3 regions of the Lactobacillus paragasseri genome follow, and region 2 is predicted to be linked to each of the others. Evidence: predicted binding sites of a transcription regulator. Region 2 holds the regulator's gene; each other region holds the start of a gene.
What was found. Region 2 encodes Rex, which represses fermentation and respiration genes when NADH is low (regulators of the CRP and FNR family bind a similar motif). Its sites were predicted from a motif close to TTGTGAANTANTTCACAA; they were not measured.

Region 1: the regulator Rex is predicted to act here: its motif matches at 992-1,009, upstream of LpgJCM5343_RS02525 (FAD-binding protein).
Region 3: the regulator Rex is predicted to act here: its motif matches at 1,355-1,372, upstream of adhE (bifunctional acetaldehyde-CoA/alcohol dehydrogenase).

What each region holds. Positions count from the first base shown of each region.
Region 1 covers NZ_AP018549.1:529,696-531,976, forward strand. The annotation lists gene LpgJCM5343_RS02520 (LysR family transcriptional regulator) at 56-940, opposite strand; gene LpgJCM5343_RS02525 (FAD-binding protein) at 1,151-2,281, shown strand, end outside.
Region 2 covers NZ_AP018549.1:419,896-422,176, forward strand. The annotation lists gene LpgJCM5343_RS01995 (ABC-F family ATP-binding cassette domain-containing protein) at 1-781, opposite strand, end outside; gene LpgJCM5343_RS02000 (redox-sensing transcriptional repressor Rex) at 947-1,591, shown strand; gene LpgJCM5343_RS02005 (LOG family protein) at 1,729-2,281, shown strand, end outside.
Region 3 covers NZ_AP018549.1:1,588,553-1,590,833, reverse strand. The annotation lists gene LpgJCM5343_RS07720 (amino acid permease) at 1-1,241, opposite strand, end outside; gene adhE (bifunctional acetaldehyde-CoA/alcohol dehydrogenase) at 1,547-2,281, shown strand, end outside.

The DNA.
Region 1 (2,281 bases), 110 kb from region 2:
CAAGTAAACGTGCAGGTAAAAACCAGCCAAGCATTCAGTGCTTAGTTGGTTTTGTTTAATTTAGATGGAACTTCCGAAGAATGTCAATTCCTTGTTTTTGATATTTATTGGGAATAAAACTTTTTCTCATTGCAATTTGCATGTACGCCCAGAGTTTTTGTCCTGAACGAAGACGAATTATGTGGAGATCCTTTTCCTCTTTAACGGAATTCTCCATTGCTAGAGCAATACCAACGTTTCTTTTAACTAAATCGATCATTAGCTTCATTGTTCGAGCCGTGTATAAAATGTTTGGAGTAAAATCGCCGAGCTTTGCCTCTTCTTCCAAACATTCTCTGGTTAAGTAACCTTTTTGTCTGGCCACAAACTTGCGGTTTCTTAATTCCTGGGCATCAATGACTTTTTTATTTTTCCAAGGATCATCTTTACCGGTAATGATAACTAACTCTGTTCTATCTAAATTACGGATAAAATAGGCAGGATCGTTGATTGGCACCATCCAAGAATAGATAGCAACGTCTACATCGCCATTATTTAAATCTTTAAATGCAGTCGCACTTCTTTCTAAGCGAGCATCTAACAGGTTAACAATATCTTCTTTATAAAATTTTTCTATAATTTCAGGAATATAAATACTACCAGCAATCCCAGAAAAAGCTACTCTAATTTTTTTAATATTGGCGTGTTTAACGTCGTAATCGATACTTGCCATTTCTTTTAAAAGATATTTGGCTTTCTGATAAAGTAATTCACCTGCGGGTGAGAGTGTAATTTTACTTTTGCGATTCTTTTGAAAAATCAAGGGATCATCAAATCTATTTTGAAGTCGCTTGATCGCCATCGAAATTGTCGGTTGTGTAACGTTGAATGAATTAGCAGTCGCGGTATAGTTCTGCGTTTCAACTAATTTGCAAAAATATAATAGATCCTTATCGTTCATATTATTATCTCTTTTATAAATATTTTTTATAAACTAATCTTTTTTAATTATAAGTTACATTTTTCACAATTGCAAGGAAGCTATGATATATGCGGTTTTATAGAGTTGAGTAGTTCAATTTTATTCACAATTACCCACTAGAAAAAGTTTATAAAGAGATATAAATTGCTATGTGTAAAGGATGAAACAAGTTTGTGAGGAGAAGAGCATATGGTGTATAAGACGAAAGTATCTTGGGATGCCACATATGATGTAATTGTAATTGGTTTTGGTGGCGCCGGAGCAGGTGCAGCGCGTTTTGCTGCTGATAATAATGCAAAAGTTCTTTTGATTGATGCTGCTCCTGAAGGAAGCGAAGGTGGTAATACTAGATATGCTGGCGGTGCTTTTGCTTGGGGATCAAATTTCGATCAACTGAAAGAATACTATAAGCAGACCTATTATCCATTTGAGTATGATGAAGAAGCTTTAGATACCTTTATCAAAAATGTAATGCAAATGAAGGAGTATTCAAAAAAGTATTTTGGAATTGAAGCTCAACCAACGGGTAGAAGACCAAATGGAGAATATCCAGAATATAAAGATGCAGCTTCTATGCAGTCTCAAAGTATGACTAAAGGGATGTACAATGGCGGATTTTGGAAATTGCTTCGTAAGCAAGTTTTTGATCGATTAGACAAAATTGATATTTGGTTTGAATCGCCAGCAGAGCACTTAATTCAAGATCCAGAAACTAATACAGTAATGGGTGCTGTTATTAAGCGAAATAATAGAGAAGTAAATGTTGCTGCTAAAAGAGGAGTTGTCTTAAGTCTAGGCGGTTTTGAAAATAATCAAAGTATGATTCAAGACTTTTTAGGTCAAGGCTCGCTTGCGCCAATTGGTACTTTGTATAACCGTGGTAAGGGAATTGATCTTGCTGTTGAAGCAGGTGCGCGATTATGGCATATGTCTAACTACGATTCACATGGCTTATCACTTAGACAAAATGAACCACGAGAAAAATTTGCTTACATGATTAATTGGAAGAGCTTATTTAATGGGTCAATTTTTGTGGCAGGGGATGATGGAACTCGTTACTTTAGAGAAGATGAAGAAGATCGTCATGGCTACAAGTACAATCATGGAAATTGGGTTATGATTCCTAATCAAAATCATCCACATATCATTATGGATCAAGCTCAATATGAGCAGCTTTCTAACGATCAGTCAGCTAAGGCAGATCAAATTAAAGAATTGATTTCATATGCAATTAAAGCTGATTCAATTGAAAAATTATCTAAAAAAATTGATGCGCCATATTTAAAGCATGCAGTTGAAGACTTTAATTTCTTAACTGAT
Region 2 (2,281 bases):
CATAAGCGGCTTCTTGCTGGCTATCCATCAATTCACGTTCTTTAACGTATTGACTGTAATTACCCTTGAAAGTAGTCAGCTTTCCAAAGTTCAGTTCAAAAATTTGATTAGCTAAGTGATCTAAGAAGTACTGGTCGTGAGAAACAGTAATAATTGCGCCTTGATAATTCTTTAGGAACGCTTCTAACCAATCTAAAGTATCTAAGTCAAGGTAGTTAGTAGGTTCGTCAAGCAGCAGTACTGGTGGCTTTTGTAAAAGCAATTTAACAAAGGCAAGTCGTGTCTTTTCACCGCCAGAAAGGGTGCCAATTACCTTATTCCAAGTATTTTCTTTAAAATTAAAACCGTTAAGAATACTCTTAATTTCAGCCTGGTAGGTAAAGCCGCCTTCTTGTTCGAAGTCGTAAGCTAATTGATCATACCGCTTGAGCAAGTCTTCATCTTCGGGATGGTCGGCAATTTGCTCTTGCATTTTAGTGATTTTTTTATTTTTTTCGATTAAGTCATTAAAGACAGTAAGCATTTCATCCCAGATTGTTTTGTCTTCATCGAGGCCATTTTCCTGAGCGATGTAGCCGACTTTTAATCCCTTATTAATAGTAAATTGACCACTAGTTGGTTCTTGTTGACCAGTCATGATCTTTAATAAGGTAGTTTTTCCGGCTCCGTTAGGTCCAACAAGACCGATTCTGGCATTGTCAGGAACCGAGAAAGAAATGTTACTGAAGATAATATTGCCTCCAAAACGTTGTTCGAGGTCTTGAGCTTGTGCAATAATCATAATTATTTTCTCCTAGTGCTTATTTTAACATAGTGAATCTTTTAAATTTTATGAAAATATGACCTTTGTGAAAATTGTTTCTTGATTTATCCTTAAAGAATGCCTATTATTAGTTTGATTAGTAAATATTTCACATTCGTATTTATAAAAGAAAGAGGCCTCTTAATGGATGAAATTAAGATTCCTAAGGCTACTGCCAGACGCTTGCCGCTATATTATCGCTATTTAATCTTTTTAAATGATGAAGGAAAAGAAAAAGTGTCCTCAACTGAACTTGCGGAAGCAGTTCAAGTTGACAGTGCTTCAATTCGTCGTGATTTTTCTTACTTTGGTGCCTTGGGTAAGCGTGGCTATGGCTATGATGTTAAGAACTTGCTTAATTTCTTTAAAAAGATTTTGAACCAAGATACTTTAACTAACGTTGCCTTAGTTGGTGTTGGTAATATGGGACATGCGCTTTTGAATTATAACTTCAAGCGTACTAATAATATCAGAATTAGCGCTGCTTTTGACATTAATCCTGAAATTACTGGAACAATTATGTCAGGTGTGCCTGTTTATGATATGAGTGAAATGAAGAAGCAGCTTCGTGAGCAACAAATTACGATTGCAATCCTTTGTGTACCGCAAACAGCAGCGCAAAGGACTGCCAATGAAATGTTTGATGCCGGAATTAAAGGAATTATGAACTTTACGCCACTTCGTTTATCTGCACCTTCTAGTGTTCGTGTACAAAATGTTGACTTGGCGACTGAACTTCAAACTTTAATCTATTTCTTGGATTCAGATAAAGATAAGAACAAAAAATAATTTACTATTAATATAGCTTTTGCACAAGCTTAACTAGGCTTGTGCATTTTTTATACATTTTTATTTGTAATCAGAGAGAAAATAATTTTAAGATAAATAGGCATAGAATTTTTAAATTTAGAAATAAGGTAGATAAAATGATTAAAAAAATGGCAGTTTATTGTGGTGCACGCTCAGGTAACCGTCCTGAATATGCCAAGGCTGCTTATGAATTTGGTAAAAAAATGGCAGACCACCAGATTGAGCTAGTCTATGGTGGCGGTAAGTATGGTTTAATGCGAGCAGTTGCTGATGGCGTTTTAGAAAATGGCGGTATTGTTCATGGCATTATTACTGAAGAATTAAAAGATCGTGGTGCAGCTTACAATAAGGTGCAAGATTTTCGCGTGGTGCCAAGTATGGATAAGCGCAAAGATACGATGATGAACTTGGCTGATGGGATGGTAGCTCTTCCTGGCAGTATTGGTACTTTAGAAGAAATAAGTCAAGCTATTTCTTGGACTGCAATTGGCGATAATGCTAAGCCCGTTGCTTTTTATAACTATGCTGGCTTTTATGATTATTTAGATAAGTTGTTGAAGCGCATGAATCAGGATGATTTTTTAGAAAATATTTACTTAGATACGGTCTATTTTGGAACTGATTTTGATAAGATTTTGCAGTTTATGGAGGATTATCAGGCTCCGGCTT
Region 3 (2,281 bases), 770 kb from region 2:
ACTGCTATATCAGATAAAGGATATAATGGCATTTTGAAGGTTGGTAGTTCGCTTTCTAAGGTTTTCTTTCGGTAAGCCATGTGGGTGATAATCATGATTGACCAAATGACTAAAAACATGCTAGTTGCTGTAGCAGAAATAAATGTGAACGCATCTTTTAAAAATAAATTTAAAAGTGGAGCTAAAGCAATTAAAATCGTTGAAAATATTAATGCATTTTTAGGTAATTGTCGATGATCTAGTTTTCCTAAATGCCTACTTAATTTAGTTTTACCTTTATAATTTATTGAGAATAATAAACGTCCTGCACTATAGATAAAACTATTGGTTGATGAGATAGCTGCACTTATTACAACGAAGTTAATTATTGAGCCAGCGTTTTTAATACCAGTAGCACCTAATGCCTGAACAAATGGTGAACTAGAAGTGGAAACCTTATCCCAAGGAATAGCTAATAAGATACTTAAAATTGCTAAGACATAGAATAAAATGATTCTAATTGGTAATTGATCAATTGCTCGAGTAATGGTTTTCTTTGGTTCTTTTGCTTCTGCAGCTGTTAATCCAATTAGCTCAACTCCGATAAAACTGAAAATAACCATTTGGAAACCTAATAAGAAGCCTTTGGGACCTTTAGCGAAAATTCCGCCATCAATTACCATATTCCGCCAGCTTACTTGTCCGTATTTTGTTGCAGAGTTTGTGATTAATAAATAAAAAACTAGAATAACAAATGCAATAATTGTTACTATTTTAATAATTGCAAAACTAAATTCTAAGTTACCGAATACTCGAGCTGAGATTAGGTTAATAGATAGTAAAACTAATAAAGTAATTAATCCCGGAATCCAACTTTGCAAATTTGGCCACCAATATTGAAAGTAAATACCTAAGGCGGTAATTTCCGCCATAGCTAACGTGAGCCAGCTAAACCAATACAAATATCCCGTTGTTGTACCAATGCTTTTTCCTAGGTATTCTGTAATAAAATCGATATAGGTATTTTTTTTAATATCAGACAGTATCAATTCTCCTAGAGCTCTCATTAAAAGAAAAAGGAAGAAGCCAACTAGACAATAAATGAAGATTACTGCTGGTCCGGCTAGTTCAATACTGTTTCCAACTCCTAGAAAAAGCCCAGTTCCAATCGTTCCCCCCAATGCAATTAGTTGAATATGGGTATTTGTTAAACTACGTTTCATAGTTTTAACCTCAGATGCTTCTGAGTTGTTTTTTGACATTAAAATATAAAACTCCTTTCATAGTTTATTAAAATTTTAACATAAAAATCTATGACAATAGCTAAAACGTATAGGTTTTAATATTTTTTATAAGATCGTAAAGCAAAATTCAATTGTGAAATATTTTTCAATATTATTAAAAATGTAAACGATATCATTACTGAAAACAGTTATTTCTTACTTTTTATCATATTGTGAATTTGTAAAAGAGTGCACAAAGTCATTTACAAATGTCTAAGATAGGCGCTATACTGTCATTGTTCATAAAAATATGCCTAGATTTCCGAGTAGGAGGCCCAATTTAGATGGTGCAAGATAAAAAGGCTACAAAAGAAGAAAAAACAATTGATGTAAATAAAATGATTGATGGCTATGTTGAAAAAGCTCATGTTGCTTTAGATGAGATGGCCGATTTCAATCAAGAACAAGTTGATAAAATATGTGAAGCTATTGCAAGTGCTGGAGAGCAAAACAGTTATCTTCTTGCAAAAATGGCAGTTGAAGAAACTGGTCGTGGTGTAGTAGAAGACAAAACAATCAAGAACATGTTTGCTAGTGAAAATATTTGGAATAGTCTTCGCCACGAAAAAACTGTAGGTGTTATTGAAGAAGATAAGGAAAAGCAATTAGTCAAAATTGCAGAACCTAAGGGTGTAATTGCTGGTGTAACTCCAGTTACTAACCCAACTTCAACTGTAATTTTTAAGGCAATGCTTGCTTTAAAGACTAGAAATGCTATTATTTTTGGTTTTCACCCACAAGCACAGAAGAGTTGTGTAAAAACTGGTGAAATTATTCGTGAGGCTGCAATTAAGGCGGGTGCACCTAAAGATGCTATTCAATGGATTGAATATCCAAGTCTTGAAGCCACTAGTGCTTTAATGAATCATCCAAATGTTCAAACTATCTTGGCTACTGGTGGTCCCGGAATGGTTAAGGCAGCTTATTCATCTGGTAAGCCTGCTATTGGTGTTGGTCCTGGTAATGGTCCATCTTATATTGAAAAGACTGCTAATATTCCAGAATCTGTTTATGACATT